3 regions of the Methylobacterium sp. CM6241 genome follow, and region 3 is predicted to be linked to each of the others. Evidence: riboswitches for the same ligand, from Rfam matches in the RefSeq annotation. Region 3 holds a riboswitch; each other region holds the start of a gene.

Region 1 (7,797 bases), 810 kb from region 3:
CCAGACCGGCGGTCCCGGCGCGGAAGAGTTTCCGGACTTCACGGCGTTCTGGATCTGCGAGCCGAAGGCCGATTCCCGCGCCGTCACGATCCTGGCGCTCCTCGATTCACCGAGTCTCGCGGGTGCCTATCGCTTCGTGGTGGAACCCGGCGCGACCTCGCGAATGGTCGTCACCGCCTCGCTGCATCCCCGCGCCGCGATCCCGCGTCTCGGCCTCGCGCCGCTCACCAGCATGTTCCTGCATGGCGCGAACGGTCCGGGCGCGCGCGGAGCCGAGCCGTTCGACGATTTCAGGCCCCAGGTTCACGATTCCGACGGGCTCGTGGTGGCGACCAAGGACGATCGCCTTTGGCGTCCCTTGAGCAACGGACGGCGAGAGCCGCAGATCTCGGCTTTCCGCACCGAACCCCTCGACGGGTTCGGACTGTTCCAGCGCGAACGAAACTTTGCCGCCTATCTTGATGTCCAGGCCCGTCACGAGGCGCGACCCGGCCTCTGGGTCACGCCCCAGGCAGGGTTCGGCGCCGGGGGTGTGCAACTTTTCGAAATCCCGTCCCGCGAAGAGTACATGGACAACATCGTCGCCGCCTTCGTGCCGGATGCGGCCGTCGCGGCGGGGAGTGCCCTCGACCTCGCCTACACTCTCGCCACTGTCGGGGCCGAACCGGACACCGCGGTGCTCAGCGCGCTCGCCCGGGTGGTCTCCACCCGCGTCGGTTCGGCCGAGCGCTTGCGCCCGACCACGCCGCCCAGCCCGGAGCGGCGGCTCTACGTCATCGATTTCGAAGGGCCGGGCCTGCCCACCGGCCCAGCCGGTGACATCGCGGCCGAGGTCTCGGCCAGCGCCGGCGCCATGGTCGATCCGGTGGTGGAGCGGGTGCCCCAGACCGGCGGCTGGCGCCTCTACGTGGAATGGCGCCCGCCGACGCCGCTGCCGCCCGGCGACGTCGTCCTGCGTGCGCGCCTCATGCGCGCCGGTCGCCCGATCAGCGAGACCTGGGACAACGCCGCCTGATCGCCGGGCAACCTCACGACTTGGCGAGGTGCGACAGGGATCGGAACGAGAGTACCGGCCGGGGAGTCCTACCTTGGAACAACACCAAGTTGCGGAGCCGCACGGTTCTCTCGAGGCCGTCGAAACGCCTCGGGGCGCGGAATCCGCCATTCCCCGGAGCAGCACCCTTGGCGACCGAGACCCCCTACCTGCGCTACACGCCCGCCGTCGAGATCCCTGAAGCCGATGAGGCCGAGACCAGCCGGGCCCTGAACGAGACCATGCGCTCCATCAGCGAGACGACCCTCGCCCATGGCGGTCATGCCATCCGCAGCGTCCATGCCAAGGCGCATGGCGCGCTGAGGGCCGAGTTGGAGGTGGCGACCGACCTGTCCCCCGAACTGGCGCAGGGCCTGTTCGCGAAGCCGGGGCGCTATCCGGTGGTGATGCGCTTCTCGACCATTCCGGGCGACATCCTGGACGACAGCGTCTCCACCCCACGCGGCGTGGCGATCAAGGTCCTCGGTGTTGAGGGAGAGCGTCTCGAAGGATCGGAAGGGGATGCCACGCAGGATTTCGTGCTCGTCAACGGGCCGGCCTTCTCGGCGCCGGGACCGAAGCAGTTCCTGGCGACTCTGAAGCTCCTCGCCAAGACCACGGACCGGGCGGAAGGGCTCAAGAAGGCCGCATCGGCGGCGCTTCGGGGCGTGCAGAGCGCAGTCGTCGCGACCACCGGTTCGCCGAGCCCGACCCTGGCGACCCTCGGTGGGCAGCCCGAGACGCATCTCCTGGGCGACAGTTTCTACAGTCAGGTCCCGCTGCGCTTCGGCGATCACATCGCCAAGATCTCCCTCGTCCCGGTCTCTCCCGAAATGAGGGCGCTGGCGAACAAGCCTCTGGACGACACGAGCGCCGCCGACGCGATCCGCGAGGCGGTGATGGAGCATTTTCGCATCCACGGCGGCACCTGGGAATTGCGGGCGCAGCTGTGCCTGAACCTCGACGACATGCCGGTGGAGGACGCCTCCGTAATCTGGCCCGAGACCGCGAGCCCCTACCGTACCATTGCCACCCTCACCGCCGCGCCGCAGGCGAGCTGGAGCGAGGCCCGCGCCGCCTATGTCGATGACGGATTGTCGTTCAGCCCCTGGCACGGGCTGGCCGCGCACCGGCCGCTCGGCGGGATCATGCGCATGCGCAAATCGGCCTACGAGATGGGCAAGCGCTTCCGGGCCGAGAAGAATGGCCGCCGCATCGAGGAGCCGAAGAACCTCGACGCTCTGCCGGATTGACGCCGGACGTTGCTGCAATGCGACAGGGCAGCGGCGATGATCGGTGCGGGATCATCCCGCAATTGACCCTCTCGTCGCGGCCGACCTAGCCTGAGACTGACGGTTCCTCTTCGGGGGATCAAAAGGGAACGCGGTGAGGATCTTGCGTCCGATGCCGCGGCTGCCCCCGCAACTGTAAGCGGCGAGCCCATCATCAACACGTCACTGGGTCTTCGGGCCTGGGAAGACGATGAGAGGGCGTCGACCCGCGAGCCAGGAGACCTGCCGTCAGTCGTGGTCACACGCGAAACGCATCGGGCGGGGTGTCCTGGTGGGGTGTCGGGGCCTGCGCTCGCGTAGGGATCGGCTTCGTTCGCGGTGACGTGCCACTGCCGTTGCCCGAGGTCTCCGCCTGTGTCCGCCCGTCTCGTCCCTCCGCTCCTCGCCCTCGGATTTCTGGCATCCGCCTCGCCGGTTCTTGCTCAGTCCGGGACGGCAACCACCGCCGAGGCGACCCTCAACGAACTCTCCGTGGCCGCCGACATACGCCCGCCCCCTGCAACGGCCGGTCCCGGTCTCGGTGGGGCCACTGGTGGAACCGGCGGGGCCGAGGCGTTCGGCGCCCTGTCCGCTCCCGCGCTGACGTCGAGTTCGGGCGTCATCACCGGCAGGGCCCTCAACGATCGCCCGGTGACCCGCCCCGGCGAGGTGCTGGAGGCCGTGCCCGGCCTCATCGTCACGCAGCATTCCGGCGAGGGAAAAGCCAACCAGTACTTCCTGCGCGGCTTCAACCTCGACCACGGCACGGACATCGCCATCACCATCGACGGCATGCCGGCCAACATGCGCACCCATGGCCACGGCCAGGGCTATGCCGACATCAACTTCCTCATTCCCGAACTCGTCGGCGCGGTGGAGTTCCACAAGGGCCCGTATTTCGCCCGTGACGGGGATTTCGCCTCCGCCGGATCGGTGCGGATCGACACGATCGACGCGGTGCCCCGCCCTCTTGCGCTCACCTCCATCGGGAGCTTCGGCTACAAGCGGGCGCTCACCATCGCCTCCGCACCCCTCGGGGAGGGGACGCTCCTCGCCGCTGGCGAGGCTCAGGTCTATGACGGCCCGTGGGTGGTGCCGGACGACATCCGCAAGCTCAACGGCGTTCTCCGCTACAGCCAGGGCACTGCCCTCGACGGGTTCTCCCTCACCGGCATGGCCTATTCCAACCGCTGGACGGCGACGAACCAGGTTCCGCAGCGGGCCATTTCCGAAGGCGTGATCGGCCGCTTCGGCACTCTCGACCCGAGCGATGGGGGTAATGCGAGCCGCTTCTCCCTGTCGGGCCGCTGGAGCCGGTCGGACGACGGCGGCGTCACCCGCGCCAGCGCCTACGTCATCCGCTCGAACCTCAACCTGTTCAACAACTTCACCTATTTCCTCAACGACCCGGTCAACGGCGACCAGTTCCGCCAGCTCGACAGCCGCACCGTCGCCGGCGGCGAGATCGCTCGGGTGTTCAAGGGTGAGCTGTTCGGCCTGCCCATGGAGAACGAGATCGGCGTGCAGGCGCGGTTCGACGACATCCATGTGGGACTGTTCAACACGCGGGCGCGCACCTCGCTTTCCACCGTGCGCGACGACCGCGTGCAGGAGGGCAGCGCCGCCCTCTACTTCGAGAACCGCCTGCGCTGGACCGACTGGCTGCGCACCAGCGTCGGCCTCCGCGCCGACGCCTACGACGCGAGCGTGAGATCGAACAATCCGCTGAACTCAGGCCATGCGCAGGACGGCATCGTCAGCCCCAAGCTCGGCGTCGTGTTCGGCCCCTGGGCCGAGACCGAACTGTTCGTGAATTACGGCGAGGGCTTCCATTCCAACGACGCGCGGGGCGCGACCATCACGGTCGATCCGGGCAACCCTCTGTTCCCCCTCGACCGGGTGCCGCTGCTGGTGCGCTCGGTGGGCTCGGAGGTGGGCTTGCGCAACCGCTCCATCGCCGGTCTCGAATCGACCGTGACGCTGTTCCAGCTCGATTTCGATTCCGAGAACCTGTTCGTGGGTGATGCCGGCACCACCGAGCCGAGCCGCCCGAGCCGGCGCACCGGCATCGAGTGGACCAACCACTACGCGGTCACGCCCTGGCTCGCTCTCGACGCCGACCTCACCGTCACCCATGCCCGCTTCGCCGATCGCGACCCGGCCGGAAGCCGCATTCCCGCCGCCCCCACCGCCATCGCGGCGGCCGGCTTTACCCTCGGTGAGGCGCTCGGCTGGTTCGGCACGATGCGGCTTCGCTATTTCGGGCCGCGCCCGCTCATCGAGGACAATTCCGTCCGCTCGAAGCCGACCACGCTGGTGAATGGCCGCATCGGCTACAACTTCGAGAACGGCGTCACGGTGCAGTTCGACATCCTCAACCTGCTCAACGTCAAGGCGAGCCAGATCGACTACTTCTACGAGTCGCGACTGCGCGGCGAGCCGGCCGGCGGCGTGGCCGACACGCATCTGCATCCGGTGGAGCCGATGGCGGTGCGGCTGACGGTGGCGGGGCGGTTTTGAAGATTATCATCGGGGCAAATATTGCGATTGTAAATTGTTGGTGTTCAGAAATTAGCGGATAAATGAATGCTACCGATAAGATTTAGCCCATTCGGCCAAGGATTTTCGCACCGCACTAGGCCATTCTCTAACCGGTGGCTGTACGATTATATTTTTATATCTTGGCTTAAAAGCAGTGTAAATGGTTTTTGTCTGCAGATCGAGTGAAATAAATGAGCCTGTCTGATCGCATTCTGATTTAATGCATGCGGTTCCTGTCAGAATATCACCTTCATACACCGTGCTGCCAATCCCTGATATTTGTTCAAGATAATGTTTCAGATTAGGACCAACATTACGCTCGATAGATTTCAGTAACTCATTGCTTTCTAGAATATCGGACGGGTGCGTAATTTTACGATCCCACAGAGTGTTCCAGCCCTTTGACGTATCAGCAGATTTTGTCATCTCTGTACGGGAGAGCCCGGTCTCTGGTAACCAAATCCACGTGCGAACTTTTCTGCCGACAGCTCCTTTTTCAACGATATGAATGCTATCGTCTCGATATGTTATATTTGTTTCGGCGCAAACATCGAGTGGGCCAAATAATTTGGGGGGCTTGCCATTCTCGATTGATATTATGAATGGAGCAGCGTCGCACGTGTTGCCCCCAGGGCCAGCCGAGCCAACTATATAGAAAACATTATTCATCCGATCTATTTTTTTGAGATGGATATTGGCAGCCTTGACTATTATGTTTCCCCCAAAATTTAGAACACGATTGAAGTCCTTGTCCTCATACGAAGGATTGTAGGAAAGTCTGTGACCGAAAATCTCAATGTCGATTTGCTGGGCTTTGGCGGGAGAGAGTAAATAAGCAATGCATATTGTAACAATAATTAGGTATAATTTCATCGATATGGTGCCTTTTATAGCCTATTAAATAAGTATATTAGTGGTTATAGGAGAATGTAATTCGGAGGTATGTTCAAGATCTGTTGCCGTTTAGGTTGGGCCAGAGGTATTGTAATTTGGCGCTTGACGGACAACCCGGTCCTAAACGCGTCAGGCTGAACTCGGTCCCGTTCCAATAAAGGATCGGCCCGCAGGGATGCTCGTCGGCCTCGTCGCATTTCGGCCCGTGGTCGTCGATGAGGATCGCCGGGCGGCCATCGAGGTTTCGAAACGCGAGTTCGTGCACTTCCATGTCGAACACCTCGACGAAGGTGCCGTTCGACGAGGCGAGGATCTGCGTCGCGCAGCCCTCGGCGCTGCACGCCTCGGCCGACTCGCCGTCGTCGCCGCATCGAACGGCCCCAAAATTGAGGGTGAAATCCGGCACCCCGTCTCCGTTCACGTCCTGCCGCTTGAGGAAATCCGGCCTGAGTGTGGACGTCCGGCCCTTGCAGATATCCGTGGCCGCAGCGACGGCAGCCGCGACCGGCGGCGGCAGATCCTCTGCTGCGGCGGCGAAAGTCAGACCTGCGAACATCACGATTGCGGAGGCATGGCGCATACCGGAAGGATGTCGGCGCTGGCTGATTCTGTCGAGGGATGAGGGCAGCGTCCGGTTGAGTTGAAGCCTTTGGCGCGCGAGAACGCCTTCGCCGCCTTCAGCGCGACCGAATGCCGAAACGACATCACTGCCGCAGGATAAGACGACGCCTGTGACCCGACCTGAACGGCGACCGCTCTAGCGGAGAACTTGCTACGGCCCCACCCGCTTCCGCACCACCATCTCCCCCCGGAACAAGAACTTCTGCGCGCGCTTTCCGGTGTCCACCTCCGTGGTGAACACGTTGCCCTTGCTGTCCACGGCGAGGTTGTGGACCCAGTGGAAGTCGCCGGCCATGCGGCCGTTGCGGCCGAAGGCGCCGAGCACTTCGCCGGTGTCGCGCTTGAGGGTGCGGACCTCGTTGTTGGCGCCGTCCGCGTTGAGGAGGTAGGTCTGGTCGGGGTCGGGCCAGAGCGCCAATTCCCAGACCGAGCCGTTGGCGCGGGTGTTCTTTTCCACGAAGAACTCCTTCACGAAGCTGCCGTCGCGGCGGAACACCTGGACCCGGTCGTTGGCCCGGTCGCAGACATAGACCAGCCCGTCGCGGGCGATCTGGACGCAATGGACCGGGTTGCGGAATTGCTGGGCCGGCGCGGCGGCTGGGTCGTAGGCGGGCAGGGTCTCGTCGGTGGGCGGCTTGCCGTAGGCGCCCCACATCCGCTTGAACGCCCCGGTCTCGGCATCGAACACGATGACCCGGTGGTTGAAGTAACCGTCGGCGACGAAGAGCTCGTTGGTCTCGGGGTCCACCTGCATGGCGGCGGGCCGTCCGAGGCGGGTCGTGTCGAGGCTGTTGGTCTGTGGACCCTGCTTGCCGATCTGCAGGACGAACTTGCCCTCCGGCGTGAATTTCAGGATCAGCCCGTCCTGCTCGCCGTTGCCGGCGAGCCAGACGAAGCCTTTGTGGTCGATATGGATGCCGTGCTCGTTCTGCGGCCAATCATAGCCTTCGCCAGGCCCACCCCATGACCTGACGAGGGTGCCCGCCTGGTCGAAGACGAGCACGGGCGGAGCGGGGTGGCAGCATTTGGTGCGCGGCGGGTTGAGACTCGCGGCCTTCTCGTCGTCGGTGAGGGAGCGCGGGCGCTGCACCACCCAGATCCGGTCCTCGGCATCCACCGCGACGCCGGACGCCTGACCCATGATCCAGTTGTTCGGCAAGGGTTTAGGCCAAGTCGGATCGACCTGGAAGGTCGGGGGCTCCGCTGCGGCCACGCCTGCGAAGGCGACGGCGAGCACGGCCAGACCAAGCCTGAGCCTCATGGTATTTCTCTCCCAAACCCGTTTTTTGTTGAAGTAAGTCTCCGCCGGGCCGGGGCCTTTGTCCATCGACCGCACCTGACCGATCGGTATTGACACGCGGCATTTGTCACCAGGATCGGCCTTCGAGAATCCACCGGATCACCCCTCCGGTTTGACCGCTCTCCGGCCCGGCCTGT
Region 2 (7,797 bases), 2.5 Mb from region 3:
TGCCTTGGCCGCACCATTACGCTGCTGCCCGAGACCGAGTTGCTTGGCCAGGGCGGACCTTGCAGCCGAGTAGCTTGCGGATACCATGGGGTAGTCAGCAGGTAGGCCATGCTTCGCACGGTAAGCCTCAGGGCTCAGCCCGCGGAGCGTTAAATGGCGCTTCATCGTCCTGTAGGGCTTGCCGTCCTCGTAGCTAATAAGGTGGTCAGGCGTGATCGACTTCTTGATCTGAGCCGGCGTCGCCTTCTCGACCTTGTCCACCTCCGGCGCGCTAGAGCGGCATCCGATCAGGTTGGATCGAAAGCATCGTAGCCTGCGGCCACGAGGTAGTTGCGGCACTCATTCGGTGTGAAGCGCCTGAAGGCCTGCTTGATGGTGTCGCAGAGTTCCACAACCGTGCGGGCGCCCTGGGCTCGCAAACAGGCCTTGAGCTTGGCAAAGGCCAGTTCGATCGGATTGAAGTCGGGCGAGTAGGCCGGCAGGTAGAGCAGGCGGGCACCGGCCGCCTCGATGCGTTCGCGGATGCCGCTGACTTTGTGGGCGGGCAGGTTGTCGAGCACGACTGTGTCACCCTGGTTCAAAGTCGGCGCCAGGGTCTCATCGACATAGCGGCGGAAGCGGACCCCGGTCATGGGGCCGTCGAAGAGCGCGGTCGCCGTCAGGCCGCTGGCCCGCAGTCCCGCTGTGACCGTGATGGTTTTCCAGTGACCGAACGGCACGGCCACCCGGCAGCGCTTGCCACGCGGCGCCCATCCGTAGCGACGCGTCATTTTCGTGTTGGTTGCGGTCTCGTCCAGGAACACGAGCCGGTCTGGATCGAGGTCGAGCTGGCCCTCGAACCAGGCCAGGCGCGCGGCCTTCACGTCCTCTCGATCCTGCTCTGCGGCGTGGCCGGTGTTTTTTTACGCGTGATGCCGTGGCGCTTGAAGAAGCGGGACAGGCTGCTGACCCCGACCCGCAGGCCGCGTTCGGCCAGATGGGTGCGTAGCTCCCGCAGGAACAGTTCCGGTTTGGCCTCATAGGTCCGCCGGATCAGGCCAGCCTGGGCCTCGATGGCGTGCGAGCGCTGATCGCCGCCCATCGGCTTGGCCCATGTGCGTCCTTCCCGCATGAAGGCCTCGTGCCAGCGCACGGCGCTAGCCGGACTAACCTCGAACCGTCTGGCGGCTTCCCGGCGCGAGGCTCCTGCCTCGATCGCCATCACGACCCGTTCACGCAGATCGACTGACAGGGCTGAGGGCATCCGGCTCTCCTCCTCGGAAAGCCGCGCATCGAATCACATCTGCGCCGCCCCCGAAACCCCGGTCGATTCAAGCCGATCGGACACCGCTCTAGATCCACCGTTGGTAAGGCTGCTAATGGCGGCGTGCACGCTACTCAGCAAGTCGGTCAATGATCCTGCTGGAACCGAGTTGGCGGAGACGTAGGCGGCGACGATGTCCGCTGCGAGTTTGATATAGTCTGCCTGAGAATTTTGGGTGCTGTTGGCCATAGCATTTTCTCTGAGGATCCGTGAAAGCCCCATAGAGTAATTTTTGTACGAAACATAAAACTGCCAGCAAGCAAAACTCACGTAGCTTGTTGGATAGCGTCATTCTGAAGCGATTAGCTCCGCTTAATGTTGCCGGATTGTATTGCATAGCACGGGGCGCCAGGGGGACCGCCCCTGGTGCTTTAGCAAGGTTGGCATCATCGCGACCGACCTCGCGCCGCTGGAAGACGGACAACAGGCTCTGATCGGACAGCTCGACTGCGAGCGCAGTGCTCCGCTGATGGCTGCAATGGACGAGTGCAATCGACGCTTCGGTCGTGGTGCTGTCGTCCCGGCACGGGCCGGCCTCAAGACGAAGCGGACGTGGTCGACGAAGTTCAAAATGCGCATCCCTCGCTACACAACGCAGGTCAGCGAACTCCCTAAGGCCCATGCGGTGATGTGAGAGCTTGGCGGCTCATCTGCCAAGAGGCTGCTGCCAACCCTTTGCTGATCCTCGGAACGTCTGCTTCGAGGCTGGTAAGGTGAGGACCGACGACTGGGCTGGGTGGAATGCGGTCCGACTGCTTTCGACCAGAAGACGTCCATAAGCGCTTATCGTGGAGGCCATCGAGCATCGGCCGATTGCGCCACTAGGCGCAGGCTGCATAACCTTTCACCCCCGATGGATCAGAGCCTCCGCACCTGAAAAGAGCGGACTGTCCCAATCCATCTGGCGACGGACAACGGTCCGGGACCAGACTGATGCAATGTTACAATGTTGCGAGAAAATGACGCCCCCTCGATTGACTATGCGGCGGCGCCCGGCGAATGTCTGACCGTCAAGGTTCCTGCGGGTCGTCGGCTCGCGGGCTAAGAGGGAATTCGGGGTGCTCGCAGGAGCGCTTCCGAAGCTGCCCCCGCAACTGTTAGCGGTGAGCCCTCACCGTCCATGGTCACTGGTGCGACGTACTGGGAAGGCCGAGGCGAGGGCGACGACCCGCGAGCCAGGAGACCTGCCTTGCACAACGATACGTCTCTCGGGCGGGGTGTCCCGGCGGAGCGCATGAGCGGGCTTGGCTACTGACGCAGCCGGTCCCGCGAGGGCACCCGCTCGGCCGTCGCTCGACAACCTTGAGCGCACCGGTGCCCCTTCGTCCCAACCTGGCGACCTCGAAGGTTGCGATCCTGACCCTGCCCGTTCCGGCCAAGCGTCGTCGGATGTCGAGGCGTCGAGGATCGCACTACGCGCTTGCCGCAATCCTTTCGGCGGGCGCGCCTGCACTGGAGGCCCGGGCGCAGGAGGCCGTCACGCTGGAGGAACTCTCCGTGGAGGCTACTGGCGGGAGCGCTCCAGTGGTCGCTGGTGCTGGCCCCTCCCCGGGGATAGGCCTGATCGGTCCGACCCCGGGCTACCGGGCCGACCGGGCGGTGAGCAGCACGAAGACCGACACGCCCCAGCGCGACGTGCCCCAGATCGTCACCGTTGCGCCGCGCGAGGTCATCACAGATCTCGCCGCCACCCGCGTCGACCGGGTCTTCAACTATACGCCCGGCGTCGCCCAGCAGAACAATTTTGGCGGCCTGACGGTGTTCAGCTACGCCATCCGTGGCACGACTACCTCGGAACTCTACCGTAACGGCTTCCCGATCAACCGAGGCTCGCCGCCGCCGCCCGACACCCAGAACGTCGAGCGCATCGAGGTGCTCAAGGGCCCCGGTGGCGGCCTGTTTGGGCGCAGTGACCCAGGTGGCCTCGTCAACTTCGTCACCAAACAGCCGACCGCTGAGCGCTTCGTCGAGATGGGCGGTCTCTGGGGTTCTTTCGAGCAGTTCCGCGACACGGTCGATGCCGGTGGCGCGCTCAACGAGGACGGCACGCTGCTCTACCGATTTAACTTTGCGGGCGGACGCCAGAACAGCTTTCGCGATTTTGTCGACAGCGACCGGCTCCTCGTCGCTCCCGTCGTGAGCTGGCAGGTCACGCCGGACACGAAAATCACCGTCGAGACCGAGTTCCTGCGCAATCGCGTCGTGGTCGACCGGGGTGTGATTGCGATCAACCGCCAACTCGGCTTCCTGCCGATTTCCCGCTTCCTCGGCGAGCCGGGGCAGAGCACGTATCAGAGCTCGGACACGATGCAGGTGCGGGTCGAGCATCGCTTCAACGCCGATTGGCAGATGCGCCTCGCCACCCACTTCAACACCGGCTCGCTGGTCGGGGAATCGGCGGAGGTCCGTGGCCTCGCCGCGGACAATCGCACCGTCCTGCGCGACCGGAACTTCCGCGATTACCGCTGGGATACCGCCATCGGTCAGGCCGAGGTGGTGGGGCGCTTCGCCACCGGTGATCTCGGTCATACCCTGCTTCTCGGCTTCGAGCGGGAGAGCACGGATAGCCGCGTGGTCTATGATCGCTCGAACTTCCGCCAGAGCCCCTACAGCCTCGACATTTACGATCCCCGCTACGGCCAGGCCCTGCCGCCGCTCACGATCCGGCGCAACAACTTGGAACGAGTCACCAACACCGCCCTCTATGTCCAGGACCAGATCGCGCTCAGCCCCGAGTGGAAGGCGCTCCTCGGGGCCCGGTTCGATTTCTTCGAGCAATCTTTTCGCGAGCGAACGAACTCGACCCAGTCAGAGCAATCGCGGGTGGCGGCCACGCCGCGTGCCGGGCTCGTCTACCAGCCCCTGCCTGAGCTTTCGCTCTACACCAATGTCGGCACCAGCTTCCGGCCCAATATCGGCCCCGACGCCTTCGCGGTGGCCCGCGCGGAGCCGTTCGAGCCCGAGACTGGCATCGGCTACGAGGTGGGTGCCAAGCTCGATCTGTTCGGAGGCGCCCTCGGCCTGACGGCGGCGGCCTTCCGCATCGAGCGGCAGAACGTGCTGACGGCCGACCCCAACAACAGCGGCTTCTCGCTGGCGGCGGGCGGCGTGCGCAGCCAGGGCTTCGAACTCACGGCCGCAGGCCAGATCACCCCCGAGATCAAGATCCTGGCGGGCTACGTCTACGCCGACGCAGTGGTGACCAAGGATAACGTGCTGCCGGTGGGCGCACCGCTGATCAACATCCCGCGCCACTCGGGCAGCCTGCTCGCTGTGCACGAGGTCCAGGCCGGCCCCTGGAAGGGCCTCGGCCTGGGCGGCGGCGTGCGCGGGGTTGGCGAACGCGCCGGGGACGCATCGGGCTCGGGCTTCTCTCTGCCGGCCTACATCGCTGTCGATGCGCTGGCCTATTACCGCTACGAGAACATGCGCTTCGGCCTTAACGTCGAGAACATCTTCGACACCACTTACTATGAGAGTTCGAACAGCGTGTTCCGGGTCTATCCCGGCGCGCCCCGGCGCTTCACCGGCACGATCTCGGTGCGGTTCTGATGACTGAGGTCACGACCCATTCGGGCGACTTCGTCCTGGAGATCCGGGGGGCGGGCAAGCGTTTCGGCGAACGCCAAGCCCTCGATGGCCTCGACCTGTCGCTCCGTCCCGGGGAGGTCTTCGCCCTGCTCGGGCCGAACGGGGCTGGCAAGACCACAACGGTCAACCTGATCCTCGGCTTCCTAAAGGCGGATGCCGGCACGGTCCGGGTCTGCGGTGTCGATGCCGGCGCCGACCCGGTCGGCGCGCGCCGGCACGTGGCCTACATCCCCGAACAGGTGGCGCTCTATCCCGGCCTCTCCGGGGTGGAGAACCTGCGCTACTTCACGACCCTGGCCGGCCTCGATCTGACGAAAGCGAACGCACGCATGCTCCTCGCGGAGGCCGGCCTCGCCGAGCCTGCCCTCGCCCGTCCCGCCGGCTCCTATTCCAAGGGCATGCGCCAGAAGGTCGGCATCGCGGTGGCACTCGCGCGCCGTGCCCGGCTCCTCCTCCTCGACGAACCGACCTCGGGCCTTGATCCGAGCGCGGCGGCGGACTTCTCCACAACGGTCCGGGCGGCGGCGGATCGTGGCACCGCCATCCTGATGGCGACCCACGATCTCTACAGGGTGCGCGAGATGGCTGGCCGCGTCGGTGTCCTTAGCCGTGGCCGTATCGTTGAGGAGATCGACCCCCGGACCCTCGACCATGTCAGCCTGGAGCGGCTCTACATCGAGCGGCTGGCGGGGAGCGCGGCGTGAGGCAGCTCGCGGCCGAACTCGCGCGCACCGCCCGCGATGCGCGCCTTCGCTGGATCGGTGCCGTCCTCGTCCTGCTCCTCACGGTCGCGGGCCTCGGCGCCTGGCGGGATTCTATGCGCTATGCTGGTGAGGTCGCTCAGGTCGCGGCCGCCGAGCGCGCGCGCTGGCTCGGCCAGGATACCAAGAACCCGCATTCGGCCGACCATTTCGGCCTTTGGGTGTTCCGCCCCTCGGCACCGCTCGCCGTGCTCGATCCCGGTACCGAGCCCTACACGGGCCGGATGGTGCGGGTCGAGGCGCACGTTTTCAACGACGCGGTCTATCGCGCCATCCAGGATGCCGGACCGCTCGCGCGATCCGGCCTCGGCAGCGTCGCCGATATCGTCCAACTCGTGGTGCCGCTCGCCGCCATCCTGCTCGGCTTCTCCGCCTTCGCCGCCGACCGCGAGCGCGGCACGCTGCGTCTCGCGCTCGGCAACGGCGTCCCGCCGGGCCGGCTCTTCGCGACCCGGTTCGCGGCGCTCTTCGCCGCGCTGGCGCTCGTGGCAGGGCTTCCGCTCCTCGGGATCGGCGCGCTCGCAGTGGTGAGCGAGGAGGGTGCCGGCTGGCAGGCCGTTCCGCGACTGCTCACCTGGGTAGCGGCGCAGCTGATCTATGCCACCGTATTTCTGCTGCTCGCGATGCTCGTCTCGCTCGTCGCACGTACGGCCCGGGGCGCGCTTGCGGCGGCGCTCGCGGTCTGGGCCGTCCTTTGCGTCGCGGCCCCCCGCCTCGCAATCGTCGGTGTCGACGCGGTCATGCCCGCCCTGTCCTACCGCGAGGTCCGGACGCGGATCGAGTCCGGTTTTCGGGCGCATCGCACCGCCGAGGCGAACGATGTCCGTACGCGCGAGGTGCTCGCCCGCTATAGCGTGAGCGACCCCGACGAACTGCCCGTGGACCTGCGCGGCCTGATGATGTCGGAGAACGAGAACTACAACTTCACGGTCTACGACCGTGAGCTCGGCGCGTTCTTCGACAGCCTCGCGACCCAGGAAAGGGCGTTGGCCTGGGCTGGCCTGCTGTCGCCGCGGGTCGCCCTGCAGGCCCTCTCGCAGACGCTCGCCGGCACCGATTTCGCCCAACACGCCCACTTCGTCTGGGCGGCGGAGGCCTATCGGCGCCGAATCTCCGAACGCATGAACGCCGAGATCCGCGACCATCCCCAGCGCGGCGGGACCACCCTCGTCGCCGGACCGGATCTCTGGGGGGAGATCCCGCCTTTCGTCCACCGGCCATTGCCGTTCGCCACCACGCTGGCCAACGCACGCGTTCCGGCCTTCGTCCTCGCCCTGTGGCTCGGTCTGCTTGCGCTCCTGTGCCGTCCCCTTGTCCGGAGGCTGAAGCCGTGAGAACCGTCCGGTTTCCCGTCCTGCTCGGCGCCGAACTGCGCCTGATCCTGCGCGAGCGCCTGACCTGGGCGATCCTCGCCGCCCTCCTCGTGGCTCTCTGCCTAGCGGCGTGGACGGGCGCAGGGCGCGTCTCCATGGAGCGAGCCGCCCTCTTGCAGGCCGCCGCCAACACCGACCGGGTCGTGCGGGACGCCAAGGCCGCCCATGAGCGTTATGGCAAGCCCTCGCCAATCAAAGTGAACTACTGGCAGGACCCCACCGACGCCTTCGGCTACATGACCTACTTCATGGCCGCCTACGCGGTGAAGCCGCCGACGCCGCTCGCCGTATTCGCGGCCGGTCAATCCGACGTGCAACCCGCGATCATGCGGGCCAGCTTCGGCTTCAGCACGGTCTTCGACGACACCGCCTACGAACCCAGCTCGACCGCCCGGCTCAGGCTCGGCCCCTTCGATCTTGCCTTCGCGCTGGTCTACCTCGTACCTCTCGCCGTCATCGCACTCGCCGGCACACGGCTCTCCTCCGAGCACGACAACGGCATCCTGCGCATGATCGCGTCGCAGCCCGTCGGGCCGCGTCGCGTGGCGAGCGCGAAGTTCGGGGCCGTGGCGCTGGTCGCCATCACAGCTGTGCTCGGTGGAACGGCGCTGGCGCTCATCGTATCGGGCGGTCTCGGAGAGCTCGGCGGTTGGGAGGGTACGCTGGCCCTCCTTGCGGCCACCCTGGCCGCCTACGTCGTCCTCTGGGTGTCGGCCTGCGCCCTGGTGGCCAGCCTGTGGCGCGGGGGCGTCTCCGCCCTCGCGATCCT
Region 3 (7,797 bases):
TGTCGAGCCCCACGGCGAAGCCGGCCCGGCCGCCTCTGGCAGGGTAGTCGGACAGGACCAGGGCGAGGCGACGCGCTGCACGCGGCCGATGCTTCAGCGCCACCCAGGCGGAGGCGCGGTCGGCCAAGGCCGCGATTCCAGCCGGGAAGGACACGGCGCGGCGCTCGCTGAACCCATCGAGTTCCGGCCCGTCCTCCTTGAACGAAATCGGGAAACCGGAGAGCCGTCCGTCGAATTCGGGAAGCGCCACCTGCATGGCGAGGTCGGCGGCGTTCATCCCCCGTGCCGAGGCTTCCCAGGCCTCCCGTGAGGCCCCGATCGTGTAGGCCTGGAGGATGGGCGTGTCGGCGCCATCGAGGACGAAGCCGGCATCCTCCCGCGCGGAGAAGGCCGTCGCCGCGATGACGATGTCCGGGCTGCGCGCGGCCAGAGCCTCCCGCACGGCATCGAGGGCGAGCGCGTCCTTGAGGCTTGCGACCGCGAGAGTGGCGGCTCCGATGCCGCGCTCACCGAGGGCCGCGATGAGGTCGGCCACGGGCCGGGTGTCGCCGCCGAGCACGGCCGAGCGATAGACCAGGATCAGGGCGAGGGGGCGGTTCTGCCCGGCTGCGGCCAGCGCGGTCTCGTGTGCGACCGGTCCGCAACCCGGACACCAGGCGAAGCCGCGCGGCAGGGCGACCGGCGGCAGCGCTTCGACCGCGTTCCCGATCTCGCGGGAGAGGCGCCGGATCATCCGGCGCAGGTTGTCGGACCCGCCCGCGCGGCAATAGCCCTCGAGTGTCTCCACCAGTTCGGGAGCCACCGTCGAGAAGGCGGTGAGGCGGGGATCGGGCTTGTCGCAGCCCGGAATCACGGCGAGCTTCACGCCGTTCGCGCGAGCCGCGGCGGCGGCGCGCTCAATGCCGTAGCGCCAGTAATCGAGGCCACCGAGGCAGCGGATGACCACGAATTTCGACCGCGCGATCACGTTGTCCACGTAGAGATCGACGGACATCGGATGGCGCAGCCGCGCCAGTTTGGCGAGCCGAAGTGTCGGGACGTCAGCTGCCGACGAATCCCGTGCCGCCGCCTCCCGCTCAGCCGCATGCGCACCTGCCATGCCGGAGAGGTCGGAATCGGTGAAGGACAGGAACACGATGTCGCCGGGCGCCTGGCCCAGATCGATGGCGGCTTCGCCCTCGTCGAGGGAGACCGTGTCGATTCGGATCAGATGCATGGGCGGCGCGCCGTCATGGCTGTGCCCTGGAGGACGTCCGCTCGGTCATGGCGCTTCGGCGGCCGCGCCGACGCCACAGCGCGCGAAGGAGAAGCACGCCGATCAGCACCAGCGGTAACCATGGCAGGCCGGCGACGACGAAGCGCAAGGCCGATCCCGCGCTCATGCCGAAGGTCTGGCCCGCCTGGGCCCAGGCTTCCTCCACGGGGGCGAGGGGCCCGGCGCGCGCCTCGTCGGAGCGTAGGGCGATGGAGACGAGCTCGGTGTCCACGCGCTGGTTCAGGCCGCGCTGCTTGGCATCGGCTTCCTCGATCTGCGACTGAACCTGCGCCAATTCCTGCGCGATGCGGATCAGATCCTCCACGCGCGGGTCGGGCCGTGCAGCGATCGCGTCGAGCCGGGCGCGATAGGCGGTGAGTTGGGCCAAGCGCCGGCCGCCATCCTCGATGGCGTCCGTCAGATCGTCGGCACGTGTCGACTGGCTCCGGAGTACGACGTCACCCGCCGCCTCGCCGGGGAGGGGCGCCGTGACGAAGGCCATGAAGGGCGCGACGGATTCATGCGGCAGTCGGACCTGGACCTGCGCCTGCGGACGGCCCGCAGGCCTGCGGCCATCGTCGATGGACGCAGCGACGAGGACACATTTCAGGGCCGCCTCGTTCAAGCAGCGGTCGCGCGCCGCCTCGAAATGCGCGTTCACCCGCTGGGGCGGTAATCCGATGGTCAGGTCGTGGGTATAGGCGAGCTTCGCATCGCTCGTCTGGGCGAGCGGGCGGGCGACCGGAGCGAGGCGTGCCATCGTCCGGCTGTCCGAGGCCTGAAACTCCGGTTTGGGTGGGCGTGAATCCGAGCAGCCAGCTATCGCCGCGAGAGCCGCCAGGCCGGACGCGGCCACGAGGCCGCGGCACCCGTGAGCCAGGATCCGTCGGGCGGTCAACGCGCTCACCCCGCCAGGGCGGCTGCCACCGCCCCCTGGTCGAAACCCTTCAGCCCGATGACCACGAGCCGGCCGTCGCGGTTCTCGCTCGCCCGCCAGGGGCGGTCGTAATGATGGGCGATACGGGCACCGACGCCCTGGACCACGAGGCGCATCGGCTTGCCGGTGACCTCGGCGAAGCCCTTGATCCGCAGGACGCCGCTGGTCTCGGTGGCGCGGGCGACGCGGGAGGCCAGATCCTCGGCGCTCGCCGTGGCAGGCACGGCAATGGCCACGGAGGCGAAATCGTCGTGATCGTGGTCCTCGCCCTCGCCGTGATGCGAGGGGCGGGCGTCGAGATCGTCCTCGGCGGCGGCACCGAGACCGAGGATCACGCGCGGATCGAGGCGGCCATGCTCGGCCTCGACCATCTTCACCGCGCGCGGCAGCTGGCGCTCCACCTCGGCGCGGACCTTGGCCTTGCCGGCGTCGTCGAGGAGGTCGGCCTTGTTCATCACCACGAGGTCGGCGCAGAGGAGCTGGTCCTCGAACACCTCTTCCAGCGGGTTGTCGTGATCGACGCTGGCATCGTCGGCGCGCTGGGCGGCGAGAGCCTCTGGATCGTCGGCGAAGAAGCCGGCCGCCACGGCCGGACCATCGATCACCGCGATCACCCCGTCCACTGTCACCCGCGAGCGGATCGCCGGCCAGTGGAAAGCCTGGACCAGGGGCTTCGGCAGAGCGAGACCGGACGTCTCGATGAGGATGTGCTCCGGCGGGTCGGCGCGGTCGAGGAGCTTGTTCAGGGCCGGGACGAAATCGTCCGCCACGGTGCAGCAGATGCAGCCATTGGCGAGTTCCACGATGTCCTCGTCCTGGCAACCCTCGATGCCGCAGGCGGCCAGGAACGATCCGTCGAAGCCGATATCGCCGAACTCGTTGACGATGATGGCGAGCCGACGACCGCCGGCATTCTCCACGAGGTGACGGACGAGGGTCGTCTTCCCGGCTCCGAGGAAGCCGGTGACGATGGTGCAGGGGATCTTCTCGACGATGCTCATTCGGCGGCGTCCGGAATTCTGTCCGCGCGGTGCGGAGGAAACGGGGGAATGCGGGCGACGACGCCTTTGCGGAACGCTTCCGGCCGCGCCTTCCAGGGCACGATGCCGTCGGGCGTCTCCGCGTACAGGCCGATGCCCGCGAGGATGGTTCTGGCGGATTCGACCGGGTCGAGATCCCCGTAGACGTAGGTCCAGCGGCCTTCGGAAGCCACGGCGACGGTGCAGGGGCGCTTGCAGACCGACAGGCACTCCACGCTCTCGACCGCGATGCCCTCGATGGCGGCTTCCGTCACCGCATCGCGCAGCGCCGAGACGAGGCGGGCCCCGGCGCGGGGCTCGGACGTGTCGCCGGCCGTGCGACAGGTGGCGCAGACGTAGAGTACGACCGGGCTGCCGGCCTGGATGTCCTCGTCAGGCATGCGACGTCGCCGGGCTCTTGCGCCCGACGCTGTTCCAGGCCCAGCCGAAGGCGAGGCCGATCACCGCCCAGAACACGAAGGCGATGCCCAGCGACCGAGCGGCGAATTGGGCCGCGTAGCCCGGGGGAAGGGCGGAGGCGGTGTGGCTCGTCTCCGGCGCTCCGGCTAGATGCGGCGCGACGAGAAGCACGAGCCCTCCAGCAATGGCGATGGAGGAGCGGCGGATCGCGATGAGGTAGAGCCCCATGGCGGTGGCGGCCGCGGTCATGATCCACCAGAACTGGCGTTCGGCGAGCGGGGCCGCCTCCATGCCGGGCAGTTCCGGCGGCAGGCCGAGGGCCGGGGCGAGGGCCACGGCGAGGAACCCCGCGATGGCGAATCGCAGGCCGGTTTCAGGGCTCGGCTCGCGCCCACAGGCAATGAGAGCCGCGCCCAGTAACAGGGCGTAGCCGACGCCGCCGACCAGGGTCGCGAGGGCGGTGAAGACCATCCGGGGAAGGCCAGGGCCGGGCTGCCAGGCCGGAGCGACCTCGCCGCCTTCGACACCGTCCGTCTTGCCGCCATGGTCCTTGCCGCCATGGTCGTGGCCCGAATGGACGGGCACGATGAGGGAGGCCGGGGAGGCGCTGCGCGGCATCCATAGCGCGGCCGGCGCCGTGGCTTCGCCGCTCTCGTAACGCTCGGCCGCGATGATCAGCGGCGAGGTGAGGGCGAGCTGCAAGCCCGTGGCGACGACAGCCGCCAGAAAGCCGGCGACCAGGGCCGCCGACACGAGTCGGATCATCATGAAATCAGGTCCTGGCTGAGCGCGAGGCGGTCAGTGGCAGGGGAAATTCTGGGCGTGCCGGAAATCGTGGGCCGCGTTGTGCAGCGCCATCGCCGGGGCGAAGCCGGCCATGAAGACGAGCCCGAGGCCGAGGAAAGCGGCCATGAGCACCGCGCCGAGACGCTCGTTGCTGCGGGTGCCGGTGAGGACGAGGGTGTTCGTGGTCATCGTGTCAGGTCTCCGGCCGCCCCGCCGGCGGCGTTCGAGGATAGAGCGGGAGGACAATGTCCCCTTCGGAAGGCAGGTCTCCTGGCTCGCGGGTCATCCGGTCCTGCCGCCTTCCCGGATCGCTCCGGTGGCCGATGGCAGGCCCGTCTCCGCTCACAGTTGCGGGGGCAGCTGCGGTTTCAGGCGCGAGCCCTCACCGCATTCCCTTTTCACCCCGTCGCCGGGGCACCGTCCGAACCTCGCTTCTACGCGCTCGCGCGACCGCTGACAACGCGCCGCCAAAGCGTTTTACCGGCTTTGACGGGGCAGGGCGGTTTCGCGCTAAAGGGAGCCATGCGGCAGCCTTCTCCAAGAATGACACTGGTCCTCGGTGGCGCGCGCTCGGGCAAGAGCCTGCACGCGGAGCGCCTGATCGAAGCCTGCCCCGCGCCGTGGCTCTACCTCGCCACCGCGCAGGCCTGGGACGACGAGATGCGGGAGCGCGTCGCCCTTCACCGGTCGCGCCGCTCGGCGGATTGGATCACCCGGGACGTGCCGATCGACCTGGCCGAGGCCGTCGCTGCGGCGACAGGGCCGGTGCTCGTCGATTGCCTGACCCTGTGGCTGACCAACCTGATCCTGTCCGAGGCCGATATCGAGGCGGCGAGCGCTGCCCTGATCGAGGCCTGCGGCCGCGCGCCGGGGCCGGTGGTGCTCGTCGGCAACGAGGTCGGTCTCGGCATCGTGCCGGACAACGCGCTCGCGCGCCGCTTCCGTGACGTGGCCGGGCGCCTGCACCAGCGCCTCGCCGCGCGGGCCGACCATGTGGTGTTCATGGTGGCGGGACTGCCGATGATCGTGAAACCCCAACCCGGAGCGAGCGCATGAGCGTTTCAGACACGAGCGACCCGGAGGCCGAACGGCACCGTGAGAAGATGGAGAAGCGCAAGGCCGTCCAGGACGCCGAGGTCGCGGCCAAGACGATCGAGAAGGGCCTGCTCATCGTCAATACCGGCCCTGGCAAGGGCAAGACCACGGCCGGGCTCGGCCTCGTCCTGCGGGCGCTCGGCCATGGCTGGCGGGTCGGCGTGGTCCAGTTCATCAAGGGGGGGTGGGATACGGGCGAGAAGCACGCGCTGAAGGCTTTCGGCGACCGGATCGAATGGCATACGCTCGGCGAGGGCTTCACCTGGGAGACGCAGGACAAGGCCCGCGACATCGCGGCGGCCGAGCATGCCTGGGCCAAGGCCGAGGAGCTGATGGCCGACCCGACCATCCGCCTCGTCCTCCTCGACGAACTCAACATCGCCCTGCGCTACGATTATCTGCCCATCGACGCCGTGGTGGCGGCTTTCCGGGCGCGCCGGCCCGACCTCCACGTCATCGTCACCGGCCGCAACGCCAAGCCGGCCCTCATCCAGGCCGCCGACCTCGTCACCGAGATGGGCAGCGTGAAGCACCATTTCTCGGCCGGCGTGAAGGCGCAGGAGGGGATCGAATTCTGATGCGGACGGCCTTCTTCTCGCTCGGTCTTTTCGCCACCATGTCGGCGGCGTCCGCCCAATCCGTCACATCCTGGCCGGACACCTATCTCGGCCGGGTCGAGGCGCTGGCGGTGATGGAGGGGCTCAATGCGCGGCTCCTGGCGAGCCGCAGCGCCACCGCGACCCTCGAAGGCTGGTGCTCCGAGCACGGCATGGCGACGGACCCGCGGCTCACGGCGACCCTCCTGCGCGATGTGGACAAGCCCGCCTCGGAAGAGACGCGCCGCCGCCTCGCCGCCGGACCCGAAACTGTCCTGAAATATCGCCGGGTCCGGCTCGCCTGCGGCGTTCACGTCCTGTCGGAGGCGGACAATTGGTATGTGCCGGAGCGGCTGAACCCGGATATGAACCGCCTGCTGGAGACGACCGACACGCCCTTTGGCAGGGCGGTCCAGGCGCTGGGCACCACCCGCCAGACCATAGGGGCGGACCGTCTCTGGCAGCCTCTGCCGCCCGGTTGGGACCAGGCGGCCCCGCCCGATCCCGCCTGCGCGCCGCTCGCGATTCCGGACCGGCTGTTCAGTCATCGCGCCGTGCTGTTCACGGCCGAGCGGGTGCCGTTCTCGGAGGTCGTCGAGACCTACGCCTCCGCCATCCTCGATTTCCGCCGGGCCGCGCGGCCTCTCGATCCCGCCTGCGTCGCCGGCCCGCCGTCGCGGCCCTGACGCGGCCGTGCTAGGGCACGCCAACGCCCCTCGGCACACCGGACGAGACCCGATCGCATGACTGCCCGCGCCTTCATGATCCAGGGCACCGGCTCGGATGTCGGTAAGTCGCTGATCGTGGCCGGCCTGTGCCGCGCCTTCACGCGGCGCGGCCTCGCCGTGCGACCGTTCAAGCCGCAGAACATGTCCAACAACGCGGCCGTTACCGCCGATGGCGGCGAGATCGGCCGGGCCCAGGCGCTGCAGGCGCGGGCCTGCGGGGTGGCGCCTTCCATCCACATGAACCCGGTCCTGCTGAAGCCCCAGAGCGAGACCGGCTCGCAGGTGGTGGTGCAGGGCCGGATGGTCGGCACCGCGAAGGCGCGAGATTACCAGGCCTGGAAGCCGCGCCTCCTGGCCTCCGTGCTGGAGAGCTTCGATCACCTGAAGGGCCAGGCCGATCTCGTCATCGTCGAGGGGGCCGGCTCGGCCTCCGAGGTCAACCTGCGACGGGGCGACATCGCCAATATGGGCTTTGCGCGGGCCACCGACACGCCCGTGATCCTGCTCGGCGACATCGACCGGGGCGGCGTCATCGCCAGCCTCGTCGGCACCAAGGCGGTGATCGCGCCCGAGGATGCGGCGATGATCGTGGGCTTCCTCGTCAACCGCTTTCGCGGCGACCCGAGCCTGTTCGCCGACGGCATGGAGATCGTCGCCACGGCCACCGGCTGGCCCGCCCTCGGCCTCGTGCCGCATTTCCCAGGGGCCGCGCGCCTGCCCGCCGAGGATGCGCTGGGGCTCGCCGGTTCCGCCTCCTCCGGCCGGACGCGCATTCGCGTCGCGGTGCCGGTTCTCCCTCGCATCGCCAATTTCGACGACCTCGATCCGCTACGGGCGGAGCCGGAGGTGGAGGTCGTGCTGGTCCGGTCCGGCGAGGCGATTCCGGGCGACGTCGCCCTCGTCCTGCTGCCGGGCTCGAAGACCACGATCGACGATCTCGACGCCCTCCGTCGCGAGGGAT

Evidence for each region. A riboswitch is a leader RNA that binds a small molecule or an ion and turns the genes downstream of it on or off. The one in region 3 is predicted to bind cobalamin.
Region 1: another riboswitch for cobalamin. It lies ahead of ACYQR9_RS04400 (TonB-dependent receptor); the one in region 3 lies ahead of ACYQR9_RS08170 (CbtB domain-containing protein).
Region 2: another riboswitch for cobalamin. It lies ahead of ACYQR9_RS20735 (TonB-dependent siderophore receptor); the one in region 3 lies ahead of ACYQR9_RS08170 (CbtB domain-containing protein).

Annotation. Positions count from the first base shown of each region.
Region 1 is NZ_CM139246.1:951,734-959,530, reverse strand. It holds gene ACYQR9_RS04410 (OpgD/OpgG family glucan biosynthesis protein) at 1-1,015, shown strand, start outside; gene ACYQR9_RS04405 (catalase family protein) at 1,183-2,286, shown strand; cobalamin riboswitch at 2,370-2,569, shown strand; gene ACYQR9_RS04400 (TonB-dependent receptor) at 2,680-4,824, shown strand; gene ACYQR9_RS04395 (hypothetical protein) at 4,894-5,718, opposite strand; gene ACYQR9_RS04390 (hypothetical protein) at 5,792-6,319, opposite strand; gene ACYQR9_RS04385 (NHL repeat-containing protein) at 6,512-7,621, opposite strand.
Region 2 is NZ_CM139246.1:4,412,584-4,420,380, forward strand. It holds partial or broken gene ACYQR9_RS20715 (MucR family transcriptional regulator) at 1-270, opposite strand, end outside; one part of gene ACYQR9_RS20720 (IS630 family transposase) at 288-904, opposite strand; one part of gene ACYQR9_RS20720 (IS630 family transposase) at 904-1,243, opposite strand; gene ACYQR9_RS20725 (MucR family transcriptional regulator) at 1,277-1,492, opposite strand; partial or broken gene ACYQR9_RS20730 (DUF4113 domain-containing protein) at 1,656-1,937, shown strand; cobalamin riboswitch at 2,300-2,509, shown strand; gene ACYQR9_RS20735 (TonB-dependent siderophore receptor) at 2,693-4,855, shown strand; gene ACYQR9_RS20740 (ABC transporter ATP-binding protein) at 4,855-5,598, shown strand; gene ACYQR9_RS20745 (DUF3526 domain-containing protein) at 5,595-6,989, shown strand; gene ACYQR9_RS20750 (ABC transporter permease subunit) at 6,986-7,797, shown strand, end outside.
Region 3 is NZ_CM139246.1:1,761,848-1,769,644, forward strand. It holds gene cobN (cobaltochelatase subunit CobN) at 1-1,216, opposite strand, end outside; gene ACYQR9_RS08150 (DUF4349 domain-containing protein) at 1,230-2,015, opposite strand; gene cobW (cobalamin biosynthesis protein CobW) at 2,159-3,193, opposite strand; gene ACYQR9_RS08160 (DUF1636 family protein) at 3,190-3,612, opposite strand; gene ACYQR9_RS08165 (CbtA family protein) at 3,605-4,399, opposite strand; gene ACYQR9_RS08170 (CbtB domain-containing protein) at 4,430-4,606, opposite strand; cobalamin riboswitch at 4,661-4,854, opposite strand; gene cobU (bifunctional adenosylcobinamide kinase/adenosylcobinamide-phosphate guanylyltransferase) at 4,961-5,473, shown strand; gene cobO (cob(I)yrinic acid a,c-diamide adenosyltransferase) at 5,470-6,090, shown strand; gene ACYQR9_RS08185 (hypothetical protein) at 6,090-6,794, shown strand; gene ACYQR9_RS08190 (cobyric acid synthase) at 6,852-7,797, shown strand, end outside.